DNA from 4 places in the Bradyrhizobium australafricanum genome. Region 2 is predicted to be linked to each of the others. Evidence: predicted binding sites of a transcription regulator. Region 2 holds the regulator's gene; each other region holds the start of a gene.
What was found. The regulator LexA, encoded in region 2, represses DNA repair genes until DNA is damaged. The targets are predictions, from matches to a motif close to TGTTCNNNNTGTGTTCNG.
Positions count from the first base shown of each region.

Region 1 (7,407 bases), on a different contig from region 2:
GCCACGTCGCCCGGCCGCTGCGGCTGCGAGTAGAGCTTGTTATGGACCGGCAGATAGCCGTTCTGGTCGATCATCACGCAGAACGCCATTCGCTTGTCCCTGGCGAGGAACGCCTCCTGGAACGCCGGTAGCGTGCGCTCCGCCCAGTCCAGCATTTTGGTGCGGTACTGCACCGGGTTGGTGCCTGCGATCTCGACATAGTCGGTGTCGAACATGTCGGCGATCGTAATCGCGCCGCTCGCCAGCCCGTTCTCGAACATCTTGCTCAGCGTGCTGCCGGCTTCGATCGCGCGGGTGACGAGCTCGGCGTTCTCCTCGTGGATCGCCCACATCCGGTCTTCGATTTTTTCGCGCAGCTCGGCGGTTGCCGCCTCGAAGCGGGCCTGGCTGCCTGCCTTGGAGCGCTCGCCGATCCGGATCCGGCACGCGCCGATCTCCTGCAATGTCGCGTTCAGGGTCTCCTGCACCGGCAGCTTTTCGGCATCGGGTCCGCCGATCAGGATGCCGTCCATCGCGATTTCGTAGACCGGCGCGGTGACGATGCCGCGCGCGGTCGTGATCTCGATCTTGAGGCTGCAGGGCAGGCGCTCGTTCTTGCGCGGATCGCCGCGCTCGTCCTGGCGCAGCAGCACCGCGCAGCGCGCTTTCAGCTTCTGGGCGAAGGCGGTCACCGCCTTGCCGGCCCTGGCGACATTGTCGCCATGCGCGGCGGCTTCGCGCGTTGCACTGTCGATCTCGCCGGCGCTGGTGCCGACCGAGACGATGAAGTGCGAGGCGGAGGCGGCGTTCTGGCCCATCTCGCCGGTGATTTCATTCTGCTCGGCAACCGCGCCGTTGACGTTCTCGAACACCGGGCGGATCTTTTCGATCGCCTGGGAGATGCGGTGCACCGCGTCCGCCGATCCGGTGGCGTCCTTCTGCAATGCCTCGATCTTGCGGGTGATCTCCTCGGTCGCGCTCTGGGTCTGCACCGCCAGCGCCTTGACCTCGGTTGCGACTACCGCAAAGCCCTTGCCGGCGGCACCGGCGCGCGCCGCCTCGATCGTCGAGTTCAGCGCGAGCAGCGTGGTCTGCCGCGCGATCTGGGCGATCAGATTGACGACGTTGCCGATCGCGGCCGAGGATTCGCGCAGGCGATCGACGTTGGCGGTGGCCTCGCGCGCCGCGGCCGCGGCGTCGTCGGCGAGCTGGCTCGCGCTGCGCACCTGCGCCCCGATGCCCTCGGCGGAGTGGGTGAAACGGTCGGCGGCTTGCGAGAACGTCGTCGCGGTGCTCTGCGCATCGCTGCTGCGGCCGGTCAGCGCGTCGGTGCGGGCGCGGATGGTCGCGAGCTTGGCTGCCGTCGCCTCGGCGCCGTCGGCGACCGAACTCGCGGCGCGTTCGAGCTGGCGGATCATCGCGCCGAGCTCGAGTTCCAGCAATTCCAGGATCTCCTTGGACGAATCCTTGGCCGAATCAGTCTCGGTCGAGACCTCAGGGGCTGCGGCCGCGGTTGGAACCTGCGGCGCGACGGCCGGCGCAGCCGGCTCCGGCACTTGCTTTCGAAACAAACCGAACGCCATGTGGGCTCTTTGGGGGCTGTGGAAAGTTGCGGCGGGACGGGGCGATCCTCGCACCCGGGCATGAAGTCATGGTTAACAAGTGCCTCATATTCCGGCTTGCGGTAGTATTCCTCCGCCGGAGGGCCCCGCCGATCCTTTGATTTTGACCGTGAGGGGCCTATAAGGCCGCGTTTTCCATCCCTGTTCAGACCCTAAGCTCCGAAGAGACGTCGCATGGCCGGCCATTCCCAATTCAAGAACATCATGCACCGCAAGGGCCGGCAGGATGCCCAGAAGTCGAAGCTTTTCGGCAAGCTGGCCCGCGAAATCACCGTGGCGGCCAAGCTCGGCACCCCGGACCCGGCGATGAATCCGCGGCTGCGCGCCGCCGTGGTCGCGGCCCGCGCCGAGAACATGCCCAAGGACAATATCGACCGCGCCATCAAGAAGGCCGCCGGCAATGAAGGCGAGAACTATGACGAGATCCGCTACGAGGGCTATGGCCCCGGCGGCGTCGCCGTCATCGTCGAGGCGCTGACCGACAACCGCAACCGCGCCGCTTCCGATATCCGCTCCTTCTTCACCAAGTCGGGTGGCAATCTCGGCGAAACCGGCTCGGTCGCCTTCATGTTCGACCGCACCGGCATCATCGAATACGACGCCAAGGTCGCCTCCGACGACGCCATGCTGGATGCCGCGATCGAGGCCGGCGCCGACGACGTGGTCTCCAGCGAGGGCGGCCACGAGGTCTACGCCTCGCAGGACACTTTCCGCGAAGTCGCAAAAGCGCTGGAAGCGAAGTTCGGCGAGCCGCGCAAGGCGGCGCTGACCTGGAAACCGCAGAACACCGTCGCGGTCGACGACGAGACCGGCGAAAAGCTGCTGAAGCTGATGGACCTGCTCAACGAGCACGACGACGTGCAGAACGTGTTCGCCAATTTCGAGGTGTCCGACGCTCTGATCGCGAAGATGGGCGGCTAGTCGCTTGCACTGCTGTCGTCGTCCGGCTGGACCGGGCGACCCAGTATTCCAGAGACCTGCGTTTGATCCGAGAGGCCGCGGCGTACTGGATCCCCGCTCTCGTGTGCAATTGCGCACTAGGCGGGGATGACGAGTGGGCCGAGTACAACGACCGCGGCAGGGGATGAGGCTCCGTTTGTGTTTCGTTCTCCCGGCGCAGGCGGTATCACTACCCCATGACATCCCAGCCGATTCGCTCTCCCGTCCGCATCATCGGTATCGATCCGGGTCTCCGCCGCACCGGCTGGGGTGTGATCGAGACCGAAGGCAATCGTCTCGTCTACATCGCCTGCGGTTCGGTCGAGCCGCCGGACAATCTGCCGCTGGCGAACCGGCTGCTTGCGATCCATGAGGGGCTGGCTGCTGTGCTCGCCGACCACAGACCGGTGGAGGCGGCGGTCGAGCAGACCTTCGTCAACAAGGACGGCGTTGCCACCCTGAAGCTCGGCCAGGCGCGCGGCGTCGCCATGCTGGCGCCCGCAATGTTCGGTATCTCGGTCGCCGAATATGCGCCGAACCAGGTCAAGAAGACCGTGGTCGGCGCCGGACATGCCGAGAAGAACCAGATCCAGGTGATGCTGAAGATACTGCTGCCGAAAGCCGAGCCGCCGTCCGCCGACGCCGCGGACGCGCTCGCGGTCGCGATCACCCACGCGCATCACCGCCAGAGCACCGCGCTGCGGCTCAGGGTGGCGAGCCTATGATCGGCAAGCTGAAGGGCCTGATCGATTCCTATGGCGAGGATTACGTGATCCTCGACGTCGGCGGCGTCGGCTATCAGGTGCACTGCGCGAGCCGCACGCTGCAGGCGCTGCCGTCGCCGGGCGGCGCTGCCGTGCTCTCGATCGAGACCTATGTCCGCGAGGACCAGATCAAACTGTTCGGCTTCCGCAGCGATCACGAGCGCGAATGGTTTCGCCTGCTGCAGACGGTGCAGGGGGTCGGCGCCAAGGTCGCGCTCGCGGTGCTCGGCACGCTGCCGCCAACCGATCTCGCCAACGCCATCGCGCTGCGCGACAAGGCGGCGGTGGCGCGGACGCCGGGGGTCGGGCCGAAGGTCGCCGAGCGTATCGTCAGCGAATTGAAGGACAAGGCGCCGGGCTTTGCCGATGTCGATCCCGCGGTGGTGCAGCTCTCGGGTGCGATCGACAACAATCGTGCGCCGCGTCCGGTCACCGACGCGATCTCGGCGCTGGTCAATCTCGGCTACGGCCAGCCGCAGGCCGCCGCCGCCATCGCCGCCGCCTCGCGCAGCGCGGGTGAGAAGGCCGAGACCGCGCAGCTGATCCGGCTCGGGTTGAAGGAATTGTCGAAGTGATCAGTGGATTGGAGCGCCTCTGTCCTTCACCTCGCCCCGCTTGCGGGGAGAGGTCGGATCGCATCGCAGATGCGACCCGGGTGAGGGGGTCCAGGTCTCGACACACAGTGCGCTCGCGGAAGGAGCCCCTCACCCCAACCCTCTCCCCGCAAGAGCGGGGAGAGGGAGAACAATCTCATGTTAGTCTCGCATCATGAACACGCCCTCGCGCATGGTCTCGCCTGAACGCCGCTCCGACGATGTCGGCGACACCGCGCTGCGGCCGCAGTCGCTGACGGAGTTCGTCGGTCAGGCCCAGGCGCGCAAGAATCTCTCGATCTTCATCGAGGCTGCGAAGAAACGCGGCGAGGCGCTCGATCACGTGCTGTTCGTCGGTCCGCCCGGCCTCGGCAAGACCACGCTGGCGCAGATCGTCGCGCGTGAGCTCGGCGTCGGCTTTCGTGCCACCTCCGGCCCTGTCATTGCGAAGGCCGGCGATCTCGCGGCGCTGCTGACCAATCTCGAAGAACGCGATGTGCTGTTCATCGACGAGATCCATCGCCTCAGCCCGGCGGTCGAGGAGGTGCTCTATCCCGCGATGGAGGACTTTCAGCTCGATTTGATCATCGGCGAAGGTCCCGCGGCGCGTTCTGTGAAGATCGAATTGTCGAAATTCACGCTGGTCGGCGCGACGACGCGTGCGGGGTTGCTCACCAATCCCTTGCGCGACCGCTTCGGCATTCCGATCCGGCTCAATTTCTACACCGAGGAAGAGCTCGAGAAGATCGTCACCCGCGGTGCCCGCGTGCTCAACATCGGCATGACGGCCGACGGCGCCAACGAGATCGCGCGCCGCGCCCGCGGCACGCCGCGCATCGCCGGCCGCCTGCTGCGCCGGGTGCGCGACTTTGCCTCCGCCGCCGATGCCGATTCCGTCGACCGCGGCATCGCCGACCGGGCGTTGAGCGCGCTCGAGGTGGACAGCGCCGGGCTCGATGCGATGGATCGCCGTTACCTTACCACCATCGCTTTGAACTATGGCGGCGGGCCGGTCGGGGTCGAGACCATGGCGGCGGCGCTGTCGGAGCCGCGCGATGCGATCGAGGACATCATCGAGCCCTATCTGATCCAATGCGGCTATCTGCAGCGTACTCCGCGTGGCCGGCTCCTGACCTCGCATGCCTTCCGCCATCTCGGGCTCGCCGAGCCGAGCCGCGATCCCTCGCAGTTCGGCCTGTTCGGCGGCAATGGCGACGAGGACTAAACCCGCGCTCTCGAAGACGTGAAAACGCGTGTTGATGCAATGCATCGCGCCCGCCGCTAACCTTGCCCGCTAACCATTGCTACATCTTGCAGGCGGTCTGCACAAACGCGGCCCAATTTCGCTCCAATCAGAGAGCGTATGATCGCTCAGGCATCACCGATCACACATCCATGATTTCACGTCGTCATTTTCTGCGCGGGTTCGGCGGGTTGACCGCCGCCACCGCTTCGACCGCGGCCTATGGCTTGAGCGAGCCGGTCGTCCGCCTCGCGCTCACGCGCTACGATCTGTCGCCGCGGCAATGGCCGGCGGACTTTCCGCTCAAGATCGCCGCACTCGCCGACATCCACGCCTGCGATCCCTGGATGTCGCTCGATCGCATCGCTGAGATCGTCGAGCGGACGAACGCCCTGAACCCTGACATCATCGTGCTGCTCGGCGACTATGTCGCCGGGCTGCGTCATGTGACGCGCTTCATTCCGGCCTCCGACTGGGCCGCGGTGCTGAAGGGCCTGAAGGCGCCGCTCGGCGTGCACGCCGTGCTCGGCAACCACGACTACTGGGAAGACAAGGCGGTACAGCGCTTGGGGCGCGGCATCCCGCTGGCGCGCCGCGCGCTGGAGGGGGCGGGGATTCCGGTCTACGAGAACGACGCGGTGCGGCTCGCCAAGGACGGCCGGCCGTTCTGGCTCGCCGGTCTCGGCGACCAGCTCGCCTTCATGGCGGCGCGGCCCTATCGCCAGGTCTCGCGCATCGGCGTCGACGATCTCAACGCGACGCTTGCCAAGGTCACGGACGACGCGCCGGTGATCCTGCTCGCGCATGAGCCCGACGTCGCGCTCCGCGTGCCCTCGCGCGTCGCGTTGCAGCTGTCCGGCCACACCCATGGCGGGCAGGTCCGGCTGCTCGGCTGGTCGCCGGCGGTGCCGGTGAAGCACGGCATGCGGCTCGCCTATGGCCATATCAAGCTGAAATGCGACGTCGTCGTCTCCGGCGGCCTCGGCTGCAGCATCATGCCGTTCCGCCTCGGCGTGCCGCCCGAGATCGTGCAGGTCACGCTCGGCGCAAAGGGGCCCGTGGTGTCCTGATCAACCAGGCTGATGGCTGTCTATTCTGGCGCGCCGTGCTATATTATGCGTATGAGTTCAGCCGTTGAGAAAGCCGTGGAAGCGTTGGAGTTGCTGCCTGAGGACATGCAGGAGCAGGCGGCTGACTACCTCCTGTCCCAGGCCAGGAAGTTTCGGGCGCTTAAGGACGCGATCGACGAAGGGATGGCCGATGTCGAGGCGGGCCGCGTCGTTCCGTGGGATCTCGAAGAATTCCTCAAGCAGGCGCGCTCGCGAACCCGGCGATAGACCATGAGCCTGCGGATCGTTGTCTCCCTGCGAGCATTCCCTTGCTTGGTCCGGACCGAAGCGAACTGCGGCCATCATTACGCGGACTGTTGATCGAGGGGTGCATTGCATTCTATTTGGTGGAAACGGATCGGATCGTGATCGTTCGCGTTCTCGACGGCCGCAGGGACATCGAACGAGAGTTTTCGAAATGACCTCACCCATTCTCGACGGCCAGATCCGCGACGGCCGCCACCATATGCAGGTCCGCGTCTATTACGAAGACACCGATTTTTCCGGCATCGTCTATCACGCCAATTACCTGCGCTTCATGGAGCGCGGCCGTACCAATCATCTTCGTCTGATGGGCGCCGAGCAGCAGGCGCTGTTCGATGAAGCGCAGGAGGAGACCGGCGGCTTCGCCTTTGTCGTGCGCTCGATGACGCTCGACTTCCTCAAGCCGGCGCGGATGGACGACGTGCTCGACGTCGTGACCTGGCCGATCGCTGTGAAGGGCGCCTCCATCATGCTCGCTCAGGAAGTCCGGCGCGGCGATGACGTGCTTGTGAAGGCCGAGGTCCGCGTCGCCTTCATCAGCGGCGGCCGCGCGCAGCCGATTCCGAAGGCTATTCGCGCGCTGATGAAGGCCGATCTGGCTTAGAGCATTTTCGAGCGAAGTGGGCACCGGTTCGCGCGAAGAAGACGCGTCAAAACAAGAATCCGGAGCCCCGTTCCGATACAATCGGAACGGAATAGGCTCCGGCTGTCGGGCGATACGAAACGACCCATCGACTCTGCGCGGCGCGGCGATAGATTTGCGCCTGACAAAACGCGATCAGATTGATCGCGTTTGTCTTACATTTCGAGCATGATCTTTTCGGAAACCGCTTCACACTTTTCCGGATCATGCTTCAACCGCGAGGGATCGCCAATGTCACGCCCGCCGCTGCC
Region 1 is NZ_JAGKJL010000050.1:34,854-42,260, forward strand. Features, by position in the region: gene J6525_RS33550 (methyl-accepting chemotaxis protein) at 1-1,562, opposite strand, end outside; gene J6525_RS33555 (YebC/PmpR family DNA-binding transcriptional regulator) at 1,776-2,522, shown strand; gene ruvC (crossover junction endodeoxyribonuclease RuvC) at 2,738-3,265, shown strand; gene ruvA (Holliday junction branch migration protein RuvA) at 3,262-3,879, shown strand; gene ruvB (Holliday junction branch migration DNA helicase RuvB) at 4,073-5,122, shown strand; gene J6525_RS33575 (metallophosphoesterase) at 5,293-6,210, shown strand; gene J6525_RS33580 (hypothetical protein) at 6,286-6,477, shown strand; gene ybgC (tol-pal system-associated acyl-CoA thioesterase) at 6,668-7,117, shown strand; gene J6525_RS33590 (nuclear transport factor 2 family protein) at 7,388-7,407, shown strand, end outside.
Region 1: the regulator LexA is predicted to act here: its motif matches at 2,695-2,712, upstream of ruvC (crossover junction endodeoxyribonuclease RuvC).

Region 2 (7,407 bases):
CGTGCAAAAATCCTGGTGTTCACCATGCACCAGAACGCGGCCTTTGCCGTGCAGGCGATCCGCGCCGGCGCGAGCGGCTATGTCACCAAGACCAGCCCGCCGGAGACGCTGGTGCACGCCGTGATGGATGCGCTGTCGGGCAAGATCGCGATCAGCCCGGATATCGACCACGAGCTCGCGCTCAGCCACCTTGCCGGCGAGACCAAGGCAGCCGACCTCCTGACCGCGCGGGAATTCGAGGTGCTGCGCATGCTGCTCGCAGAAAACACCACCGAGGAGATCGCCGAGGCGCTGCACCTCAGTCCCAAGACGGTCGCGAACCTGCATTCCCTTATCAAGGACAAGCTCGGCGTCGGCACCGATATCGAGTTGGTCCGCCTCGCGCTGCGGCAAGGCATCCTGACGCAGATCGATCTCGGCGAGCGCTGACCCGCGGCGGCGCCAGCAACCAACCCTTGCGAGCCGGCCGGGGATTGGATAGCCTTCCGCTCGCGATGAGCTTCGCAAGCTCATTCGCCCCTCGCGCGACTGGCGAGCTTACGTGGAATTGACCACGGTGAAGCGCGAAGGGTTCCAACGCCGTTCGCCTGGGCAACCCGTTCAGCTGATGATCCAGCGTCTTAGGGAGCCCGGACCATGCCGTCATTCCGCAATGAACTCCACCTCAACGATTCCGAAGTTGCCCTTGCACTCGAGGGCGAAGAGCGCCGCCAGCAAGACGGCGTCGAGCTGATTCCGTCGGAGAACTACACCTATCCCGAGGTTCTCGAGCTGCTGGGATCGGTGTTCACCAACAAGTATTCCGAGGGCTATCCGGGACGCCGCTATTACGGCGGCCAGGAATTTACCGACCAGATAGAGAACCTTGCCCGACAGCGCGCTTGCGCGCTGTTTCGCGCCGAACATGCCAACGTTCAGCCTCTGTCCGGGTCGCCGATGAACCAGGCCGTGTATCTCGGCCTGCTGCAGCCCGGCGATACGATCTTGGCGATGGACCTGTCACACGGCGGCCATCTCACCCATGGCGCGCCGGTGTCGCACATGGGGCGGCTCTTCAACTTCGCCCGCTACAAGACGCAGCCGTCAAACGGCGGCGCCATCGATTTCGATAAGCTCCGCGCCATGGCCCGGCACGTCCGCCCGAAGCTGGTGCTGTGCGGCTACAGCTCTTATCCGCGCGATCTGGATTATGCGTCCTTCAAGAGCATCGCCGATGAGGTGGGTGCACTGACCATGGCCGACGTCAGCCATTACGGCGGCCTGATCGCCGGCAATGCCTTGCGCAATCCGCTCGATGCGGGTTTCGACGTGATGACGACGACATCGCACAAGACGCTTCGCGGGCCGCGCGGCGGCATCGTTCTCTGTCGCCGGGAGTTCGCCGGCAAGATCGACGCGTCGGTGTTCCCGGGGCTGCAGGGAGGTCCGCACATGAACGTTGTGGCCGGAACCGCGGTCACGCTGAAGAAGGCATCGACGTCCGATTTTCAGGCCTATGCAAGACTGGTCATGCGCAACGCGAAGGTCCTGGCCGAAGCGTTGATGGAACGCGGCATGACGTTGATCACCGGCGGAACCGACAATCACATGATGGTTGTGGATACGGTGGCCAGCGTCGGCGTGGACGGCGGCGCGGCCGAGAACATCCTCGACGCCGTCGGGATCACCGCAAACAAGCAGATCATTCCCGACGATCCGCGTCCGCCGCTCAAGCCGAGCGGCATTCGCCTCGGGACGCCGGCGGCGACCACGCGCGGCATGGGCGAGCCCGAAATGCGCCTGATCGCCGAACTCATTGCGGAATCCCTCCGGTCGAAGGGCGATGCAGCGGTCGTCAAGCGACTGAGGTCGAACAGCGTCGAGATGTGCCGCGCTTTCCCCGTTCCGGGGATCGCACCGCCCTCATAGGCGGCCGACCCGCATTCCTGTTCCGCATTCGTCGCGTCACTCGGCAGGTCGTGAAGGTTCCCGGGGGAAGGACCGGAACGGAAATTGATGCTGTTCGTTGGACCGCATGATCTCGAAGACGGAGCGTCCAACGCCGTGACCCGGAAAACCTTGCAAGCACGCTCGGAACAGGCGCTCGTCGTCATCATTCTCAGCACCGGTGCGCTGATCGGTTACCTCGGCCTGGCGCTGTCCAGGATGTGAGAGCGACGCCGGCGGGCACCAAGCCGCCGGCGGGCGTCAGGCCGCGGCAAGCATCAAGTCGCTTGGTGCGCTGAAAGCTAGTGCGTGCGTGCCACTGAGTTGCCCGACGCGGCAAGCCAAGCCCCGCAGCAAAATATAGGGTGAAAAGAGCAAGGCTCGGACAGATCATGTCGCGAGAATGCGGATGTTTGACGCACAAGCGACGACACCCGCCGTCGTCCCGGCGAAGGCCGGGACCCATTACCCCAAATCTCAATTGTTGCGCGACGCTGGGGCCACGATCCCGTTCCTGATCAAATGCGGTGGTTATGGGTCCCGGCCTTCGCCGGGACGACGGTGGTGTGCGCGGGAACAGTCTCGCGATGAATGCAACGCCACGTACAATCCACACACCGGTCACTGAAATCGAGGACATTGCCGCCTGCCCGCAATTCTCGTACACGGTTTCATGCAATGACCTCGCAATTCTCTCCCAACTCCGTCGACGTGCTGCTGTTCGATATCGGCCGCGTCGTGCTCGACATCAACTTTGACAAGGTGATGGCGCACTGGGCGCAGCATGCCGGCTGTGCGCCCGCCGAGCTCGCCACGCGCTTTGTCGTCGACGACAGTTTCAAGCATCACGAGATCGGCCGGATCGACGACGCGGCGTTCTTCGAAAGCCTGCGCCGGACGCTCGGCATCAACATCACGGACGCCCAGTTCCTCGAAGGCTGGAATGCGATCTTCACCGGCGAGATGCCGGGCATCGCCCCGCTGCTCGCGGCGGCCGCCGAGCGGATGCCGCTCTACGCCTTCTCCAACACCAATCCGGCCCATGTCGCGCATTTCTCGGTCACCCATGCCGAGCTGCTCAGCCATTTCCGCAACGTCTTCCTGTCCTCGAGCATCGGCTTCCGCAAACCCGACGCCGAGGCCTACGATCATGTGGTAAAAGCCATCGGCGTGCCGGCGTCGCGGATCCTGTTCTTCGACGACCTGGCCGCCAATATCGAAGGTGCGCGGGCGCGCGGCCTTCATGCTATCCACGTGACGTCGACGGATGACGTGGCAAGGGCTTTGACCGCACTTGGAATTTGAACATTAAGAATTGAGGAGCTCTGAGCGTGGCCCTGATGCCGGTTGCCGATGCCCTGTCCGCCGTCCTCGCCGGCGCCGAACCGCTGCCGGAGGAGATGGTCGCGCTCGATGCCGCCTACCACCGCACGCTTGCGCACGACCTCGCGGCGCTCCGCACCCAGCCGCCGCAGCCGATGTCGGCGATGGACGGCTATGCGGTGCGCGCCGCCGATGCGGCTGATCTAAAGGCCCGGCTCAAGGTGATCGGCGAAGTCGCCGCCGGCCGGCCGTTCGAGCGGACGGTCGGCGCCGGCGAGGCGGTGCGGATCTTCACCGGCGGCGTGATCCCCAATGGCGCCGACGCGGTGATCATCCAGGAGGACACCGCCGTCGACGGCGACCACATCACGATCACTGAGGCCGCCAGCGTCGGGCGGCACATCCGCCCGGCTGGGGTCGACTTCCGTGCGGGCGAGGTGCTGCTCGCCGGCGGCAGCCGCCTGTCCGACCGCGCGCTGTCGCTGGCGGCCGCCATGAACTATCCGGAACTTGCGGTGCGCCGCCGCCCGAAGGTCGCGGTGCTGGCGACCGGCGACGAGCTGGTGATGCCGGGCTCGCAGCCCGGCCCCGGCCAGATCGTCTATTCCAACGGCTACGCGCTGCGAGCGCTGGCGCGCGCCGAGGGCGCCGAGACCGTCGACCTCGGCGTTGCCGCCGACACGGTGGAGGCGACCACGGCGGGCATCCGCCGGGCGCGCGAGGCCGGTGCCGATGTCCTGATCACGACAGGCGGCGCCTCGGTCGGCGACCACGATCTCGTCAAGCGGTCGCTGGAAGCCGAGGGCGTCGACATGACGTTCTGGCGGATTGCGATGCGGCCCGGCAAGCCGATGATGCATGGCCGGCTCGGCGCGATGCGGGTGATCGGCCTGCCCGGCAATCCGGTGTCGTCCTATGTCTGCGCCTTCCTGTTCCTGGTGCCGTTGATTCGGGCGCTGAGCGGCCGGAAAGTGATTCATCATCGCCGCACGAGCGCCCTGCTCGGCCGCGACCTCGCCGCCAACGACCAGCGCGAGGACTATCTGCGTGCACGGCTCGAAGCGCGCGAGGACGGCACGTTGATCGCAACGCCGGTGACGCAGCAGGACTCGTCGTTGCTCGGGAATCTCGCTGCGGCACGGGCACTTCTCGTGCGCCCGCCGTTCGCGGCGGCGGCCGTCGAAGGCAGCGAATGCGAGATCCTGACACTGCCCGAATAGGGTTTTCGCGCCCCGCCGATTGTGCGTTGCCCGACACGTTCACCGGAAATTAAGTGGTTGCGGAACACATATCGAACATATAGTGTCCGTTCATGATTTGTTTCTAGTACTGGTGTCTACAATCGGGAAGCCGCGTGGAAGCAGGTGCATCGAGCGCATGCTCATGAGGTCAGGCCCGGCCTGCAGGCCCCACCAGAAGAGTCTCGGAATCGAACGACGCTATCAACCGGGGGAATACTCGAGATGCTCACGCGCAAACAGTACGAACTACTGCGTTTCATCAATGAACGTCTGAAAGAGGCCGGCGTACCGCCCTCCTTCGACGAGATGAAGGATGCGCTCGACCTGCGCTCGAAGTCCGGTATCCACCGCCTGATCACTGCGCTGGAGGAGCGCGGCTTCATCCGCCGCCTGCCGAACCGCGCCCGCGCCATCGAGGTCATCAAGCTGCCCGAACTCTCGGCCGGCGGCGGCAACGGTCGCCGCGGCTTCACGCCCAGTGTCATCGAAGGCACCCTCGGCCGGCGCGCCAGCACGCCGCCAATTGCCGAGGACGACGGCAATCGTCCGGTCGCGGTCCCCGTGATGGGCCGGATCGCCGCCGGTACGCCGATCGAGGCGCTGCAGACCCGCAGCCACACCATCAGCGTGCCGCCCGACATGCTCGGCGCCGGCGAGCACTACGCGCTCGAGGTGCGCGGCGACTCGATGGTCGATGCCGGCATCCTCGACGGCGACATGGCGCTGATCCAGCGTAACGACGTCGCCAATACCGGCGACATCGTGGTGGCGCTGATCGACGAGGAGGAAGCCACCCTGAAGCGCTTCCGCCGCCGCGGCGCATCGATCGCGCTCGAGCCGGCCAACACCGCCTATGAAGTGCGCATCCTGCCGCCGAACCGGGTCCGCATCCAGGGCAAGCTGATCGGCCTTTATCGCAAATACTGAATTGCAAATACTTGCGGCGGCCGGGAACGAGCAACACGTCGGATCGTTCCTTGCATGATAGTGTAGCGTACGGCCTGCCCGATGCGCTCCGATACCTCTCGCGCAGCGTCGCGTGTTTGTGATCGGAGCGATCTCGGACCAGTCGTACAATCGCCCAGAAACGAGCAGACGCTCGTTCGCTATCGTCCACTCTGGTAGAGGCCCTAATGCCTCAAGGAGAGGCACGGGTCGCTACCTCGAAATGAGGAGCCATCCGATGTGTGACTATAGTCTGCACGCCGTGGCATCGCGCCCCGCCATTGTCGGAGAGACGCTGATCACGACGACGTTCCGCGGCACGTCGACCCGCGGCTTTGCTTCGGAGAATGACCCCACTGTCGCGGTCTGCATGCTGCCGGGCACCGAGCTCGTTTTCGCCGAGAACGTTCGCTACGACAGCCGCTGGATCTGGACCAAGACGCTGAACTATCGCGTCGGCGTGTTCAACGAAGTCGAGCCCGACGTGCCTGATCGGCATCATGACGCGGTCGAATTCCCCGACGGCAGCCATGTGCTGGTGACCCAGCTGGTCGAGGGACAGCGCGTTAGCGTGCTGCAATTGCCGGCGCTGCATCCGCCGGTCGAGCAGAAGCCGAAGGTTGTGGAGCGGCGGCCCTCCGCATTCGCAACGCTGTTTTTGGGTTGAGCGCATCGTCGCCGCGGAATGAGCTGTTCGGCGGCGGATGACCTAAGCAATTTCGGGCGACCCCGGACTCCCGCTTCCGGGGCGCAGAAGGAGATTTGCGTCGGCCGGCACCTTGGCGCATCATCGGGCACGGAGGACGTGCGCGGTGGTCGATAAGGTCACATGGCAAAAGGCTGGACGCGTCACGGAACCGGGCCGCTACATGTTCCGGTTCGGTTGGCTGACGGTAACGGCCGACGACCTGAAAGTCTGGGAGCAATTTCCCGAGGCTTCCTTCACCCTCGTCAAGAAGCCCGACGCCGGCCCCGACTCCGACGAATACCATCTCGGCCTGTTCGAGCTGCCGAGCGCGCCCTTGCCGGACCACGGCTAATCATCGCCCTGCAGATCGGTCTCGGCCGGCGTCGCATCCACCGCAGGCCGCGGCGCGGGGGCGCGTAGCGTCGTCTCGCTCTCGCCGTCGCCGGGAACCGCCGGCGACCACGGCCGGTCGATCCCGCCGGGCTTGACCGCATCGACGGCGTAGCCGTCCCTGCTCCGTCGCAGCACCAGCGCGCCGTGGCGGCGCAGCCGCTCGGCATCGATCACCGATGCCGCGCAGCCCTGCGGCGCCGGCCGCGTCGTCACGATCAGGCCTGCGCGCTCGCAGTCGTCCACCAGGGCCTCCGGCCGGGTCGCCAGCGCGACGAAGGCGCCGCCGGGTCCCTGGGTCACGCAGCCGCCGGCATCGCAGGAGACGCCCTCGCCGAGCGACGCATCGGTGGCGGTGCGCGCGTCGGCGTCCGCCGCCAGCCACTCCTTGACCAAAAATGCATCCTTGGCGCTGTGCATCAGATGCAGCCGTCCATCACCGCCACGCACCGCGACATTGCGGCCGTCGCCCGAGATCAGCACGTCCGGCTGCGGCACCCTGAGCGCCCAGACCGAGGCCACCAGCAGCAGCACCGCGCCTGACCAGCGCAGCGGCGTGCGCAGCAGCCCGAGCAGGATGATGCCGGCGCTCGCTGCGATCAGCGGCCCGATGCCGAACGCCGCCATGCGGCCGACCGCGCCCGGGAGTGCGGCGACCCATTGCGTCACCAGGATCATCCAGTCGATGCCAAGACCCATGATCGCCCAGAACACGCCGTCGAAGCCGAACGGCATGGCGACGAGCCCCAGCAGGCCGGCCGGCATCACGACCGCCGAGACCACCGGCATCGCCGCGAGGTTGGCGAGCAGCCCGTAGGGCGTCACGCGGTGGAAATGGAATGCGGCATAGGGCGTCGTCGCCAGCCCCGCCACCAGCGAGGCCAGCATCAGCAT
Region 2 is NZ_JAGKJL010000042.1:47,863-55,269, reverse strand. Features, by position in the region: gene J6525_RS30755 (response regulator transcription factor) at 1-429, shown strand, start outside; ZMP/ZTP riboswitch at 515-600, shown strand; gene glyA (serine hydroxymethyltransferase) at 637-1,908, shown strand; gene J6525_RS30745 (hypothetical protein) at 1,996-2,151, shown strand; gene J6525_RS30740 (HAD family hydrolase) at 2,605-3,231, shown strand; gene J6525_RS30735 (molybdopterin molybdotransferase MoeA) at 3,258-4,469, shown strand; gene lexA (transcriptional repressor LexA) at 4,713-5,417, shown strand; gene J6525_RS30725 (hypothetical protein) at 5,674-6,102, shown strand; gene J6525_RS30720 (hypothetical protein) at 6,248-6,475, shown strand; gene J6525_RS30715 (ComEC/Rec2 family competence protein) at 6,472-7,407, opposite strand, start outside.

Region 3 (7,407 bases), on a different contig from region 2:
GCCGACTGGAATGAAGGGAAACCACCATGCGCTATGATGATTTCCGCCGCAGCGACGACATCGAAGACCGTCGCGATGAAGGCGGGATGGGCGGAGGGGGCGGTGGCGGCTTCGGCATTCCGATGGGTGGTGGCGGCCTCGGCATCGGCACCATCATCGTCCTCGGCCTGCTCGGCTACGCCTTCGGCATCGACCCGCGCATCCTGATCGGCGGCGCCGAGATTCTCACCGGCGGCGGCCAGGCGCCGACCTACCAGACCGACCGGCAGTCGTCGGGCGGGCAGGCCAAGCGCGGCGCGCCGACCGACGAGATGGGCAGCATGATCGCCGGCATCCTCGGCGAGATCGACGATCGCTGGAGCGATATCTTCAAGGCCAGCGGGCAGACCTACACCGGTCCGAAGATCGTGCTGTTCCGCAATGCCACCAATGGCGGCCGTTGCGGCATGGCGCAGTCGGCGATGGGACCGTTCTACTGTCCGCCGGACAAGACCATCTTCCTCGACACCGGCTTCTTCCGCGAGGTCGAGACGCGCTTCCGCGGCTGCTCTGGCAACGCCTGCAAGTTCACCGCGGCCTATATCATCGCGCATGAGGCCGGCCATCACATCCAGAACCTGCTCGGCATCATTCCGCGCGTGAACCGGCTGCAGCAGCAGGCCGGCAGCAAGGCCGAGGCCAACGCGCTGCAGGTCAAGGTCGAGTTGCAGGCCGATTGCCTTTCCGGCGTCTGGGTCAACCGCGAGGAGAAGAAGCGGCCGGGCTTCCTCGAGGCCGGCGACATCGATGCCGCGCTGACCACCGCGAACGCGATCGGCGACGACACGCTGCAGCGGCAGGCGACGGGCAGGGTGGTGCCCGATTCCTTCACCCACGGCTCCGCCGCGCAGCGTAAGGAGTGGTTCATGAGGGGCTACCAACAGGGCACCGTGCAAGCCTGCAACACGTTCGGCGGTAGCTTGTAGCCGTGTGCCGGTAGCGTCATCCCCGGATGAGCGCATTAGGGCTCACTCGGGAGGTGCTCGCCTCTTCGGCGAGCCTCGAAGGATGAAGCGCCTGTGGCCCATCCTTCGAGGGCTCGCCCAGCGGTGCAAGTGCACCGCAAGGCGAGCACCTCAGGATGACGTCAGCGGGATGGGAAAGAGGTGTAAATGTCCTCACTCGACGAATCCAAATCATTCATCCCACTCAACATCGCGGTGCTGACGATTTCCGACACCCGCTCGCTGGCGGATGACAAGTCGGGCACCACGCTCGCCGATCGTCTCACCGCGGCCGGCCACAAGCTCGCGGCGCGCGAGATCGTCACCGACGATGTCGAGGCGATCAGAGGCGTGATCCGGCGCTGGATCGCCGATCCTGCCGTCGATGCCGTCATCACCACCGGCGGCACCGGCTTTACCGGTCGCGACGTGACGCCGGAGGCGGTCGAGCCGCTGTTCGAGAAGCGGATGGACGGCTTTTCGATCGCCTTCCACATGCTGAGCCACGCCAAGATCGGGGCGTCGACGATCCAGAGCCGCGCCACCGCCGGCGTTGCGGGCGCGACCTTCATCTTCTGCCTGCCCGGCTCGCCCGGCGCCTGCCGCGACGGCTGGGACGGCATTTTGGCCGCCCAGCTCGACTACCGCACGCGGCCCTGCAATTTCGTGGAGATCATGCCGCGGCTGGATGAACATCTTCGCCGCCCGAAGGCGAAAGGCGCGAGCGCGTAGGCACCCTCTATCCACGTCATTCCCCGATGCGCAATTGCGCTTCTCAGGGCGTGCGAAGCACGAGCCCGGAATCTCAAGGATGAGCTTCCGTGGCCCGGATGGAGCGAAGCGAAATCCGGGGCAGTCTCTTCCGCGGCAGCACCGCTCCCGGATTGCGCTTCGCTCTATCCGGGCTACGCAGTCCAGACGTCTCGGCGCTGCGGCTTCACAACTCCAGCTCCCAGGTCTCGCCGACCAGGTCGACGCCGAAGTTGTGGTGCTTTTCTTCCTTGACCCGCTGGAAGCCGGCGCGGGCGTAGATGCCGCGCGCGGCGACCAGGATGCTCTGGGTCCACAGCGTCATCTTCGTGTAGCCCTTCTCGCGCGCGGCGCGGATGCATTGCTCAACCAGGGCGCGGCCGACGCCGAGCCCGCGCGCCTTTTCTTCCACCAGCAGCAGCCGCAGCTTGGCGACCCCGTCGCCGCCGTCGACCAGGAAGACCGAGCCGACCGGCTCGCCGTCGACCTCAGCGATCCAGCAATGCTCGCGGGCCGGATCGAACGATCGCAGAAACTGCGCGCAGATCTCGGCCACCAACGCCTCGTAGCTGATGTCCCAGCCATATTCCTCCGCGTAGGCTTGTCCCTGCCGCGAGACGACCCAGCCCATGTCGCCGACGCGATGGCTGCGCAGCAGGAAGCCGACCGGTTTCCCGGCGGGCGGCTCCAGCGATTGCTCGATCGTGCTCATGGCGCGCACCACCGCGGCGCGACGGTCGCCGTCCATCTGCTTCAGTAGCGCCCCGACCTCGCTGCGCGAGCGGCGGTCGAGGTCGGCGGCTGCGGTGCGGCCCTTGGCGGTGAGGGCCACCTCGTTGACGCGTTTGTCGGCCTTCGACGGCTTGCGGGTCACGATCTGGCGCCTTTGCAACGCCGCCAGCGTGCGGCTGACGAAGCCGGCATCGAGGTCGAGATCGCGCACCAGGTCGGTCGCGGTGCAATTTTCGCGATGTGCGAGCTCGTAGATGATCCGCGCTTCCTGCAGCGTGAATGTCGAGTGCAGCAGCTTCGGCTCGATGATGCCGAGCTTGCGGGTATAGAACCGGCTGAAGCCGCGGACCGCGGCGACCTGGCTCTCGAGGGTATGGGAATTTGATTTCATCAAGCATATTATTTGACGGAATCAAATAATCCGCAAGCGCTTTGTTCAGGCCACCATGATCCGGCTGCGCAGCATGGTGCGCGAGGAGCGGCCGAGCCGGCGCAGCAGGCGCGCCTCGGAGCGGCGGGCGTCGGGCCGGTAGCCGCCGATCCGCTCGTAATGCTCGCGCGCGATCAAAAGGCCCTGTTCAGCCGAGGGCCCGGTGATCATCCGGGCAACGAATTTGAGGCCGTCGCGCAGGCCGGGATCGGTGTAGGGTGCGCGGGCGTAGCGGAAGATGCCGGCGCGGTCCTTGCCGCTCGCCGCCACCATCTGGATGAACTGGGTGGTTTCCTCGATCCAGCCGGCATCGAGCACCGCGCCCGGATGCAGGAACATCAGCCAGGGCGACCGCGCCTGCCGCGCGCCTGCCGCAAGCGCGGCGGCGCGCGTGCCCTCGAAGCGCAGGAAGCGGCAGCCGGCGACGTCGGCGACGCGCTCCATCACATCGCTGTTGCCGCGGTCGACCAGCAGCACTTCGCGGATGACGCCCGCGGCCGCGCCCGGCACCAGCGCCGCCAATGTTGCGACCGCGGTGCGCTCGACGCCGTCGGTTGGAATGATCACGCTCAGCATGATTTTGAGGCTTCGATGGCTCAAACGGTGGAGAAACTCCGGCCGTGTTATCACCTTGTCATATTCAAAGCAGCCTGTTCGCCTGCAGAATTTTGTAGCAAGGTTCTGTGGAATTTCTCCGTTCTTGTTCTTGATTTGTTCTAGTGCTGTGTTAGCTTCAAAGCATGAGCCGAGCATCCTCTCATGCCCTCAAGCACCCGCCGGTAACGGCGCCCTCCGATAACCCGGCGGGTGCACCTTCCCCTTTTCCCGAGCTTGCGGTCGCGATCGAGCGCGAGCGGCGGCGCGGCCGCGGCGCGCAGTCCAACGCCAGCGGCCGCTACGAGGCCGAGGCGCGCGTTGCCTTCGACGACGGCTGGCAGAGCCTCGAGGACCTGCCGCCATTTGCGACCAGCGTGGCGCTCGACACCTCGCGCAAGGTGATCACCCGCAACGACTCGCCCGACATCGGCTTCGACCGTTCGATCAATCCCTATCGTGGCTGTGAGCATGGCTGCGTCTATTGCTTCGCGCGGCCGACCCACGCCTATCTCGGCCTGTCGCCGGGGCTGGACTTCGAATCGAAGCTGTTCGCCAAGCCGGACGCACCCGCGCTGCTCGAGAAGGAACTGGCGGCGCCGGACTACGAGGCCCGGATGATCGCGATCGGCACCAACACCGATCCCTATCAGCCGATCGAACGCGACCGGAAGATCATGCGCGGCATTCTCGAGGTGCTGGAGCGCGCCGGCCATCCGGTCGGCATCGTCACCAAGTCGGCGCTGGTCACCCGCGACATCGACATCCTGGCACGGATGGCCAAGCGCAATCTCGCCAAGGTCGCGCTCTCGGTGACGACGCTCGACCCGAAACTCGCCCGCACCATGGAGCCGCGCGCCTCGACCCCGCCGAAGCGGCTCGAGGCGATCAAGCGGCTCGCCGACGCCGGCATCCCGACCACGGTGATGGTCGCACCCGTGATCCCGGCGCTGAACGACTCCGAGATCGAGCGAATCCTCGATGCCGCCGCACATGCCGGCGCCAGGGAGGCGAGCTACGTACTGCTGCGCCTGCCGCTCGAGGTGCGCGATCTGTTCCGCGAATGGCTGATGGCGAACTATCCCGACCGCTACCGTCACGTCTTCACGCTGATCCGCGACATGCGCGGCGGCCGCGACTACGACTCGCAATGGGGTACCAGGATGAAGGGCACCGGCCCGATGGCCTGGATGATCGGCCGCCGCTTCGAGATCGCCTGCGAAAAGCTCGGCTTCAACAAGCGGCGGACCAAGCTGACCACCGATCACTTCGCCAAGCCGAAGCGTAACGGGCAGCAACTCAGTCTATTCTAGGCGGACCCGTAGCCCGGATGGAGCGCAGCGAAATCCGGGTCTGTTCGACCCGTGGCCGAAGACTTCCCGGATTGCGCTTCGCTCCATCCGGGCTACGAAGACGTCAAACAGTGAGTGCAACAATGAGTAACACCCCGACCGCACGCTTCACCGTCCTCACGCTGGGCGTCAGCGACATGCGCGCCAGCATCGGCTTTTATGAATCGCTCGGCTTCACCAGGAAGATGCGCGCGACCGGCGAGGAGGTCGCCTTCTTCGAGACCGGCGGCACCGTGCTCGGCCTGTTCCCGTGGCATCTGCTCGCCGCCGATGCCGGGCTGCCGGATCAACCACGGCCGTCAGCGTTCCGCGGCGTCGCGATCGCCTGGAACTGCAACGACGACGCCGAGGTCGATCGTGTGATGGCGTTCGCGTTGTCGAAAGGCGCCAGGCTGCTGAAGCCCGCGCAGCCCACCAGCTATGGGGGATATTGCGGCTATTTCGGCGATCCCGACGGCCACGCTTGGGAAGTGGTGCGCGCGCCGGGCTTTGAGGTTCGCGACGACCGCCGGGTGTCAATTCCCGATTAGGGCGGCGAATTGAATAACGGGGAAGGGCGCCAGGTTCCAGGTTGCGCCGCGGGCCGGGCTTGATCACGATCCCCGCATGATTCGGGACAAGTCCAACAGCACGTCAAAGACTGCGTCGAAGAAGAAACCGGCCGAGCCGGCCAAGCCGGACAAGCGCGTCATCGTGGTGACGCGGCCGAGCTTTCGGCGCGAGCGCGCGCTGATCAAGCGCGGTGTCTGGCCGGTTGCCGGCTGCGACGAGGCCGGGCGCGGGCCGCTGGCGGGTCCGGTGGTCGCCGCCGCCGTGGTGCTGGACCCAAATCGGATACCCAAGGGCCTCGATGATTCGAAGCGGCTGACCGTCGAGCGCCGCGAGGAACTGTTCGAGGAAATCTGCGCGACAGCAGCGTTCTCGGTCGCGGTGGCGTCACGGGCGCGGATCGACCGCGACAACATCCTGCGCGCCTCGCTGTGGGCGCTGGCGCGCGCGGTGCATGCGCTGCCGGAAATGCCGAAGCACGTCTTCGTCGACGGCCGCGACAAGCTTGCCACGTCCTGCGACTGCGATGCCGTGATCGGCGGCGACGGCATCGTGGCCTCGATCGCGGCGGCCTCGATCATCGCCAAGGTGACGCGCGACCGCCTGATGTGCGCGCTGGCGCTGGATTGTCCCGGCTACGGCTTCGAGCAGCACAAGGGCTATGCCGTCCCCGAGCACCTCGAGGCGCTCGACCGGCTCGGCCCCAGCAGCCATCACCGCAGCTTCTTCGCCCCCGTCGTCGCGGCGCGGTTGAAGCATTTCCCGGTCCCGGCGGAGCCGGACCTGTTCACGTTGGACGCCGAAAGCGAAGCCGCGGCATCCGAAGCGGCGTAAAGCGCGGCGGCGCCGCACTCTCGGCTGTCATCGCCCGGCTCGCCGCCTCCGCTAAAGCTTTGGCGCGCCAGGGGGCCGTGGCCTCGTCGAAGCCTTGGCGAAGACGGGACCGGGCGATCCAGTATTCCAGAGACCGTTGTGCTCAAGCCTGGCCGCCGCGGCGTACTGGATGCCCCGCCTTCGCGGGGCATGACAGCGATGTTTGACTTTGCACCGTGGACACATCCAGCCCGGTTGCCTCCATCGCCGCCGCCGTTTATCAAAAACGCTCGGGATCAGATGGCGCCGCTTGATACGGGTGGCTGGGGCATTTCAGGCGTTTCATGCGGTTTACCTCCCTGGTTGTCGAACTGATCCGCGCCCGGCCGCGCCTCGTGGTCTGGATCGTGGTGCTTGCGCAGGCCGCGATCTGGCTGTTCCTGCCGGCCGTCTTCTACGGCAGTCCGCCCGGCAACCTCGCCACCATCCTCGCCTTCGGTCGCGAATATCAGGTCGGCACCGACATGGGGCCGCCGCTCGCGTTCTGGCTCGCCGACATCGCCTTCCGCGCCGTCGGCAATCACGTGTTCGGCGTCTATCTCCTGGCGCAGGTCTGCGAAATCGTCACCTTCATCGCCTTTTACGCCTTGGCGCGCTCCATCGTCGGCGGCCCGCAGGGCGTGCTGGCAGTGCTGCTGTCGATGACGGTCGTGGTGTTCTCCTCGCCAAGCGTCGAGTTCGGCCCGCTGATCCTGGCGCGCCCGCTCTGGGCGCTGCTGCTGCTGCATTCCTGGCAACTGATCGGGCAGAACCGGCGCAGCGCCTGGTTCGCCTGGTCGATCGATTGCGGCCTCCTGCTGCTGACGACGCCGGCGGCGATCGGCATGATCCTGCTCGTGATCGGCTTTGCGCTCGCAACCGAGCGCGGGCGGCGCATGCTCAAATCGGTCGATCCGATCTACGCGCTGCTCGTCATCATCGTGCTGGCGCTGCCCTACCTGATCTGGCTGCTCCGCGCCGACGTGCTGGCGCTGCCGGTCCTGCCGGCACTCGCCGATCTCAAGGCGCACGCGCTGCGCTGGGGCGTGGTGCTCGGCGGGCTGATCGTGGCGACCGCCGCGATCGCGCTGCTGGCGATCCTCAATTCGCGCTGGTTCGCCCGCGATACGGAGGATGCCCCGATCATCTACCGTCCGCCGGTCAG
Region 3 is NZ_JAGKJL010000047.1:11,087-18,493, reverse strand. Features, by position in the region: gene ypfJ (KPN_02809 family neutral zinc metallopeptidase) at 27-965, shown strand; gene moaB (molybdenum cofactor biosynthesis protein B) at 1,152-1,715, shown strand; gene J6525_RS32425 (bifunctional helix-turn-helix transcriptional regulator/GNAT family N-acetyltransferase) at 1,921-2,856, opposite strand; gene J6525_RS32420 (glycosyltransferase) at 2,902-3,471, opposite strand; gene J6525_RS32415 (PA0069 family radical SAM protein) at 3,636-4,802, shown strand; gene J6525_RS32410 (VOC family protein) at 4,925-5,371, shown strand; gene rnhB (ribonuclease HII) at 5,448-6,224, shown strand; gene J6525_RS32400 (glycosyltransferase family 39 protein) at 6,548-7,407, shown strand, end outside.
Region 3: the regulator LexA is predicted to act here: its motif matches at 3,597-3,614, upstream of J6525_RS32415 (PA0069 family radical SAM protein).

Region 4 (7,407 bases), on a different contig from region 2:
GTTGTTCCGGAAATTTCCCCATGCGCGCATGTCCTTCCGGACCAGCAACCAGGCCGCGCAGGCCGCGGCCGCACAGGCCGGCGCGGGCATAGCCCTGCTTCCGCATTTCATCGGCCGAGCCGAACGGAAGCTGTGTGCCTGCAAACTCGCGCACGCCCCGCCGCCACGCGAACTTTGGCTCGTCACCCGGCGCCGCGACCGAAATGACCCTCTCGTCGGCACCGTTGCCCGGCATCTCGCGGACATCTTCGCCAATGAGCGCGTGCTGTTCGAGGATTAGGCTCGCTGCGGAGCAGCAGGTCTCAGGCAACCGAATTGCCGTCAGGCGAGATGGCCGGCGCGCAGATCATCAAGAGATGCGGGGGAAGGCCTTAAGCGCAAGCCTTACGAAAACTCGTTCCAGCTGACACGCCGTGCGTCGAGGTCGCCGAGTTCGACCGGATCATGGATGTTGCGCACGCTCTGGAAGCCAGAGCGCAGATAGATCAGCGGGTCGACCGTGGTCGCGGCGCGGACGTGCTGGACCTCGCCGATGAAGATCGAATGGGTCTTGGTCTCGAGCTCCTGCGCCAGCACGCAGTCGAACGCCGCGACGGCATCCTCCAGCACCGGGGCGCCGGTGGCGCCGGTGGTCCAGCGCCCAAACGCAAAACGGTCGTCGCCGTTGACGCCCTTCTGGCCGGAGAAGGTCAGCGCCAGCAGCGCGTGGTCCTCGTTCAGGAAGTTGATGACGAAATGGCGCTCCTCGCGGATGCGCTGATGCGCGCTGGCGTTACGGTTAACGCAGACCAGCACCGAGGGCGGATTGTCCGACAGCGAGCAGGCCGAGGTCACGGTCAGGCCGGTGCGCTGCCCGGTCTCGGAGCCGACCGTCACCAGCGCGACGGCGCCCGCGCAATGGCGCATCGCCTGCTTGAAACTCTGTGCGTCGACCGTCATGCCGCAAACCCTGTTTGAGCATGATCCTCCGGATCATGCTTCGGTAAAAACACTTCGTTCAAGATATGCGAGGCGGGGTGCGAGGCAAGCCCCGCACCCCGCGCAGCTGTCATGCAGCCTTCTCGAACTCGGCGCCGAGATGCTTGAGCCGCGGCATCACCTCGTTCTTGAGCAGGTCCAGCGAGTGCCGCCAGGCTTCCGGCTTGTGCTTGTAGTCGAAGCCGAACACACAGAGGACGCCGAAGCCGCCGACTTCCCGGTAGATCTTCTCGATCTTCTCGGTGACCGTCGCGGGCGAGCCGACGATCCAATTCCGGCGCGCGCAATATTCGACGGTGACGTCGCTGTCGGGCACGTCGGGTGCGTGCTTCAGATAGTCCTTGAAGCCGAAATGGCCGAGCAGCGGCAGGAAGTACTCGCTCATCATCCGGCCCATCATGTCGCCGGTCGACAGCTTCCACGCCTCCTCGTCGGTATCAGCCACGAACACCTCGCGCACCAGCCGCCAGTCCTTGCGGCTCGGCTTGCGGCCGGTCTTGGCCGCGCCGGCCTCGACCGAATCCCAGTGGCTGCCGACATAGGCCGGGTTGAGGTTGAGGCTCATCGGAATGAAGCCGCGCTCGCCGGCGAGCTTCAAGGTGTCCGAATTCTTCGACAGGCCGGCGACGCCGATCGGCGGGTGCGGCCCTTGCAACGGCTTGATGTGCGGCTTGAGGAAGTCGAACATCGTGTCCGGCTTGCTCACCGTCCAGTACTTGCCCTTGTGCGTCCAGGGTCCTGGCTCGGACCACATCTTCAGGATGATCTCGAGCGCCTCGCGGGTCATGTCGCGGTTCTGGCCCGACATGCCGTCGACATTGAACATCGCCCAGTCGCTCGGCAGGCCGGAGGCCGCGACGCCGAAGTTGAGGCGCCCGTTCGAGAGATGATCGAGCATCGCAACGCGGTTCGCGAGTTCAGCGGGATGATGATACGGCAGCAGGAAGCCGCCGGGCCCGATGCGCAGATTCTTGGTCTGCAGCAGCGCCTGCGCCACCAGCAGATCAGGCGACGGGTGCGGCTCCCAGGGTGCGGTATGGTGCTCGCCGATCCAGGCTTCCTGATAGCCGAGCTCGTCGAGCCAGCGCAGCGTCTGCAGGTCCCAGTCGTGGCCCTCCTTCAATCCGCACTCCGGCGGGTGCGAGGGCATGGTGAAGTAGCCAAGCTCCATGTGCGTTTCCTTCCTTCGCGTTGGGTTCAGTTGTGCAATGCGTCTTGCCGCGCATTGCATGACGATCAGCAAGCGCTGTGCCAGCGGAGGAAGTCGCAGGGAATGGGTGAGAACGGCCGGATTTCGGCCGGCTGCGCGCCGGTCAGCGGGCTTGGCAAGGCTGGCGGCGTCTCACTGTCGCGAGACGTGTCGCAATCGTGAGACGCGCCGGCAAGCATTCCCGCTGGTTGGCTCGGGCTGCCTTCGCACACACGGAAGCAGATACTCTTGCGGAGACTTCCCCTCACCCGAATTCGAGCTTCGCTCGAATTCGACCTCTCCCCGCAAGCGGGGCGAGGTGAAGCGGAGCGCCGGATCAGCCCGCCGCGCGGCGCGGCTGGGCGTTGGTATCGGGCTCGGAGGGTGGAGGAAGCTGCATCAGGATGGTCTGGCCCATCGAGGCGATCTCGATGCCCTCCTCCTGGAAGCGCCGTTTCATGCGGCGGTTGAACTCGCGTTGCACCGCCCAGCGGCCGCTATCGGTGCAGCGGATCTGGCCGACGATGGTCACGACCGAGCCGTCGACCTTGTCGACGCCCCACAATTCGAGGTCGCCTCGAATGAATGCGCGATACGCCGTCTCCTGGCGCATCTGGGCGACGATGTCCTTCAGCACCTCGCCGGCGCGGTCGGTGTCCTCCTTGTAGGACACGTTGACGCTGACCGCGGCATTGCCGGCGCCGCGGCTGGAGTTGGTGATCGTGGTCACCGCGCTGAACGGCACGACGTGCACCGAGCCGTCGCCGGCGCGCAGCCGCATGGTGCGGATCGAGACGTTCTCGACCACGCCCGAGAGGCCCGACACCGTGACGTTGTCACCGACCTGCACGGTGTTCTCGATCAAGAGGAACAGCCCGGTAATGAGGTCCTGCACCAGCTTCTGCGAGCCGAAGCCGATCGCGATGCCGACGATGCCGGCGCCGGCGAGCAGCGGCGCGACATTGACGCCGATCTCGCTGAGCGCCGTGAGGCCGACCACCGCGACGATCATGCAGAACAGCGCGGTTCGCAGCATCGGCTGGAAGGTGCGCAAGCGCGCGGCGCGGGCGTAATGCCCGTCGCGCGACAGGGTGTCGATCTGCCGGTCCATCAGCGCATTGGCGACTTCCCAGATCACGGCCGCGGCAAGCGCGGCAATGCCGATCGTCACCAGCGCCGAGATCAGGCGGCTTCCGATCTGGCCGCCATAGAACCAGACGATGGCATCGACGCCCCAGACCTCGAGCAGCGCGACGAAGCCAATGAAGGCGATCACTGCCGTGACCACCTTGCGCAGCAGCGGCAGATAGCGGTTGGCGCGGGTCTCGAGCCCCGGGAAGCGCTGGATCAGCTCCGGGCTGATGCGAAAGCCGCGATCGATCAGGCTCAGCACCACCATGGTGACGAGGCGGGTGACCAGCAGCACCGCGACGGTGCCGACGAAATATTGCAGCAGCAGCGAATAGCCGTTGCGGATGTTGAGCGCCCACACTGCCCACAGCGCGAGGTCGAGCGCGATCGCCAGCACATGCCAGAGCGCCGCGAGACGGTTGCGCGTTCGCGCCGCAAGCCCGGTGCGATCGGCCGGCGCGCGGATGGCGTCGGCGACCTGGCGGCGGCACTGCAGGATGATGACGACGACGAACAGATGCACGACCAACATCACGAGCCGGATCAGCGCGGCATAGCCGGCGCGATGCAGCCCGAGCAGCAGCGCGACATTGGCAAAGGCGATGCCGGAGACGCCGACGGCGACGATGCGCCGGGCCCAGATCTCGATATAGGCCGCGGTCTCGGCACGGACGCGGAACAGGCCGAACGGCCCCGCCAGCGCGCGCACCGCGCAGATCAAGACGCGCGAGAACACATAGGCGTTGACGACGGCAAGGATCACGAGCCGCGTGGTCGACTGATCGCCGATCTCGGTGCCGAGCAGCGCGGTGGCGATGCCGCCGAATACGACGACCGGCAGCAATTCAAGCAGCAGGCGTCCAAGCACGAAGGGCAGCCGGACCAGCGACTGCCAGGCCCGCGCCAGGCTGAGCCGGCGCCGCTGCAACTCGGGCGCCGGCGTGACGTCGGCAACCGACGACGGCGGATCGACGCTGGCAAGCGTCTGCACCGGCACGCGCGCGGTCTGCGGCAGCCGCGCTTCCAGGAACGCGACCGGCCGCTTGATCAGGCGGAACACCACCCATTCGGCGGCGAGCGCGCAGCCGAACACCAGCGCCAGCTTCCAGGCGATGTCGATCAAGAGGCCGTAGGCGACCGGATCATTGGCGGTGCGCACGAACCAGTAATAGAACGCCGGGAAATGCGTCAGCGTGCGCGCGACGTCGGCGACCTCGCGCGACATCTCGCCGACCTGCTCGGACACCATCAGCAACAGCTGTGCGCCGAGGCTGTCGGCGGTGAGCGGGATCGGCGAATGCTGCTCGGGCGCAGGCGCAGGCTGGGCCGCCGCCTGCGGCGAGGCATTGGCGATGGCGCGCAGCGTGTTGATGATCTCGCCGCGCTTCTTGTCGTCCTGCAGCGTGTCGAGCGCACGTTTCGCCTGCTCGGGCGTCAGCGCGTCGCCGGTAGCGGGTTGCTGCGGCGCCGGCTTGGCGGCCGGCTGCGCCAGCGCGGGAGAGACGAACAAGGTGAAGACGAGAAGCAGCGCAAGGCGAAGTTTGTGCGACACGAGGGCCTCATAAAATAACTGCGCGACCGCAAACCCTTGGGAAGAATCTGCTCTCGCGCTCGCGCCATGTCGGATACTCCTTTTCGCCCCGATGGTGTGTCGGAAGTTTGCCGCTGTGACGGCCATCTCTTGGCATTTGCCGCAACACAATCGTCACAGGCGTTGAGCCGCGTTTACACTTCCAGTGCGCGTTCCCGGCCGGCTCACTACACGTCAGGGGTGAGACCGCAGAATCTTTCGCTTGACGCGCAGGAGCCGCCGTGATGTTCTTACTTTGTTCTTTTGTTCCCAATTGCGTTTCGGGGGTCTCATGCACGACGTGTTTAGCGACGACGGTCCGGTGCGGCTCTTCATTCACGACGACGATGAAACCCCGCTGGAATTCGTGCAGGATTTGTTGCGTACGGTGTTCGGGAAATCCGAGCAGGAAGCCATCGCCTCCGCTGCCTTGATCGAGGCCAAGGGCGCCATTCCGTGCGGTCCCTATCCGGGACCGGTCGCGCGGGCAATCTTCAACTCGGCGAAGTGGCTGATCCGCTCCAACGGCCAGCCGTTGATGATCACCACCGAGTCCGCCGACGCCAGCCGCCCCTGCGATCTCTGCGAAGCCCCGAGGGCCGTGACGGAGATTCTGATCTCCGGTACGACTGCGTCGCTGTGCAGCGACTGCCTGCTCGCTGCACGCCGCAGCTCGGAAGAATTGCCGGGCGAGACGTTTCGGTCCGCTTACGTTGCGCTCGACTGGCATTTCGCCGGCGTGCCACGCAACCTGATCGTGACACGGGCGCGACAGTTTCCGGGCCACATGCGCGCCGACGTTCAGGTCGCAATCGACAAGCTGTTCACCGATCCAATCCACTTCTTCGGCATCCATGAAGAATATCGCTACGAGACGCTGGACTTCGCGGCGCTGATGAAGGCCGGCCGCAATGCGCCGGCGATCGCGCCGCCGCAATATCGCGATGTCGATATCGGCGAGGCCGAGCCGGTGAAATGCCTCGCCAATGGACTATGGCTGTGCCGAACCGGCGAACTGCGCTACGCCGTGCTGCTGACCTTCCATCGCGAATATGATCACGAACCGTCGCTGCGAATCGAGCTCGCGTTGCCAGCCGGGGCGACCGGCAACGCTTTCGTGCAGCGCACTTTCGCCGAGCTGGAAGCCGCCGTGCATGCAGCGCGATCCTATCGCGGCAAGATCCTGTCGCTGGAGGATGGCGCCAATTATCGCGGACGTTCACGTGGCTTGACCGTGCATCGCCTGCCGACGGTCGCTCGCGATGACGTGATCCTGCCGGACCGGACGCTGCGGCTGCTCGATCGCAATGTGCTCGGCTTTGTCGAAAGCCGCGATCTGCTGCGCGAGCTCGGCCAGTCGACCCGCAAGGGCATCCTGCTGTACGGCCCGCCCGGCACCGGCAAGACCCACACCATTCGTTATCTCGCCACCAACCTGCCGGATCACACCACGCTGATCATCACCGCCGAGCAGGTCGGGCTGCTCGGCGCCTATATGAACCTCGCGCGGCTGCTGCAGCCGACCATGGTGGTGATCGAGGACGTCGATCTGATCGCGCGCGACCGCGAGGACATGGGCGGGCCGTGCGAGGAATCGCTGCTCAACAAGCTGCTCAACGAGATGGACGGCCTGAAGGAGGATTGCGACATCCTGTTCGTGCTGACCTCCAACCGTCCCGAAGAGCTGGAGAGCGCGCTGGCCGGCCGGCCCGGTCGCATTGACCAGGCGATCGAGGTGCCGCTACCCGACGAGACCGGACGTGGCAAGCTGATCCGGCTCTACGGCAAGGGCCTGCCGCTCGCGCAGCCCGTCATCGACGACGCCGTGCGACGCACCGAAGGCGTCAGCGCCGCCTTCATCAAGGAGCTGATGCGCCGTCTCGCCCAGGCCAGCATCGTCAGGGACGGTGGCCGCGAGGTCACCTCCTCCGACGTCGACGGCGCGGTGAACGAAATGCTGTTCGACGGCGGCCGGCTCAACGCCAAGCTGCTTGGCGGCGCGCAGGGGATGAGTGCGGGGTGATGCCCGATCACTTCGCCGCTGCCGGCAACAGCAACTCCCGTTCGCCGGCCGCAACGCGCGCAAGCTCTTCCGACACGCACGCCAGCACGCGATCCCAGGCCTGCGGCTTGTCCTGGCGGAACAGCCGCATGGTCGGATACCAGGGCGTGTCGGCGCGATCGCGCAGCCAGCGCCAGTCGAGCGCGTAGGGACACAACATCCAGACCGGGCGGCCAAGGGCGCCGGCGAGATGCGCCACCGAGGTGTCGACGGCGATGACGAGATCGAGCGCGCAGACGGCCGCCGCGGTGTCGGCGAAATCGCCGAGCGTCGGCGCGAGGTCGACGATACCTGCGCCAAGGCCCCGCAGCACCGGAGCATCGTCCGGCCGCGGCTCCTTCTGCAGGCTGTAGAGCTGCACGCCTGATGTGACCAGCCGCGGCAGCACGGCGTCCACCGGCAGCGAGCGCTGGCGGTCGCCCTTGTGCCTGGGATTGCCGGCCCAGACCACGCCGACCTTCAGCGCGGTCACGCCGG
Region 4 is NZ_JAGKJL010000037.1:56,212-63,618, forward strand. Features, by position in the region: gene J6525_RS28555 (LysR substrate-binding domain-containing protein) at 1-280, shown strand, start outside; gene J6525_RS28560 (flavin reductase family protein) at 385-939, opposite strand; gene J6525_RS28565 (LLM class flavin-dependent oxidoreductase) at 1,049-2,149, opposite strand; gene J6525_RS28570 (mechanosensitive ion channel family protein) at 2,505-4,850, opposite strand; gene J6525_RS28575 (ATP-dependent Clp protease adaptor ClpS) at 5,161-6,891, shown strand; gene J6525_RS28580 (tetratricopeptide repeat protein) at 6,899-7,407, opposite strand, start outside.
Region 4: the regulator LexA is predicted to act here: its motif matches at 5,115-5,132, upstream of J6525_RS28575 (ATP-dependent Clp protease adaptor ClpS).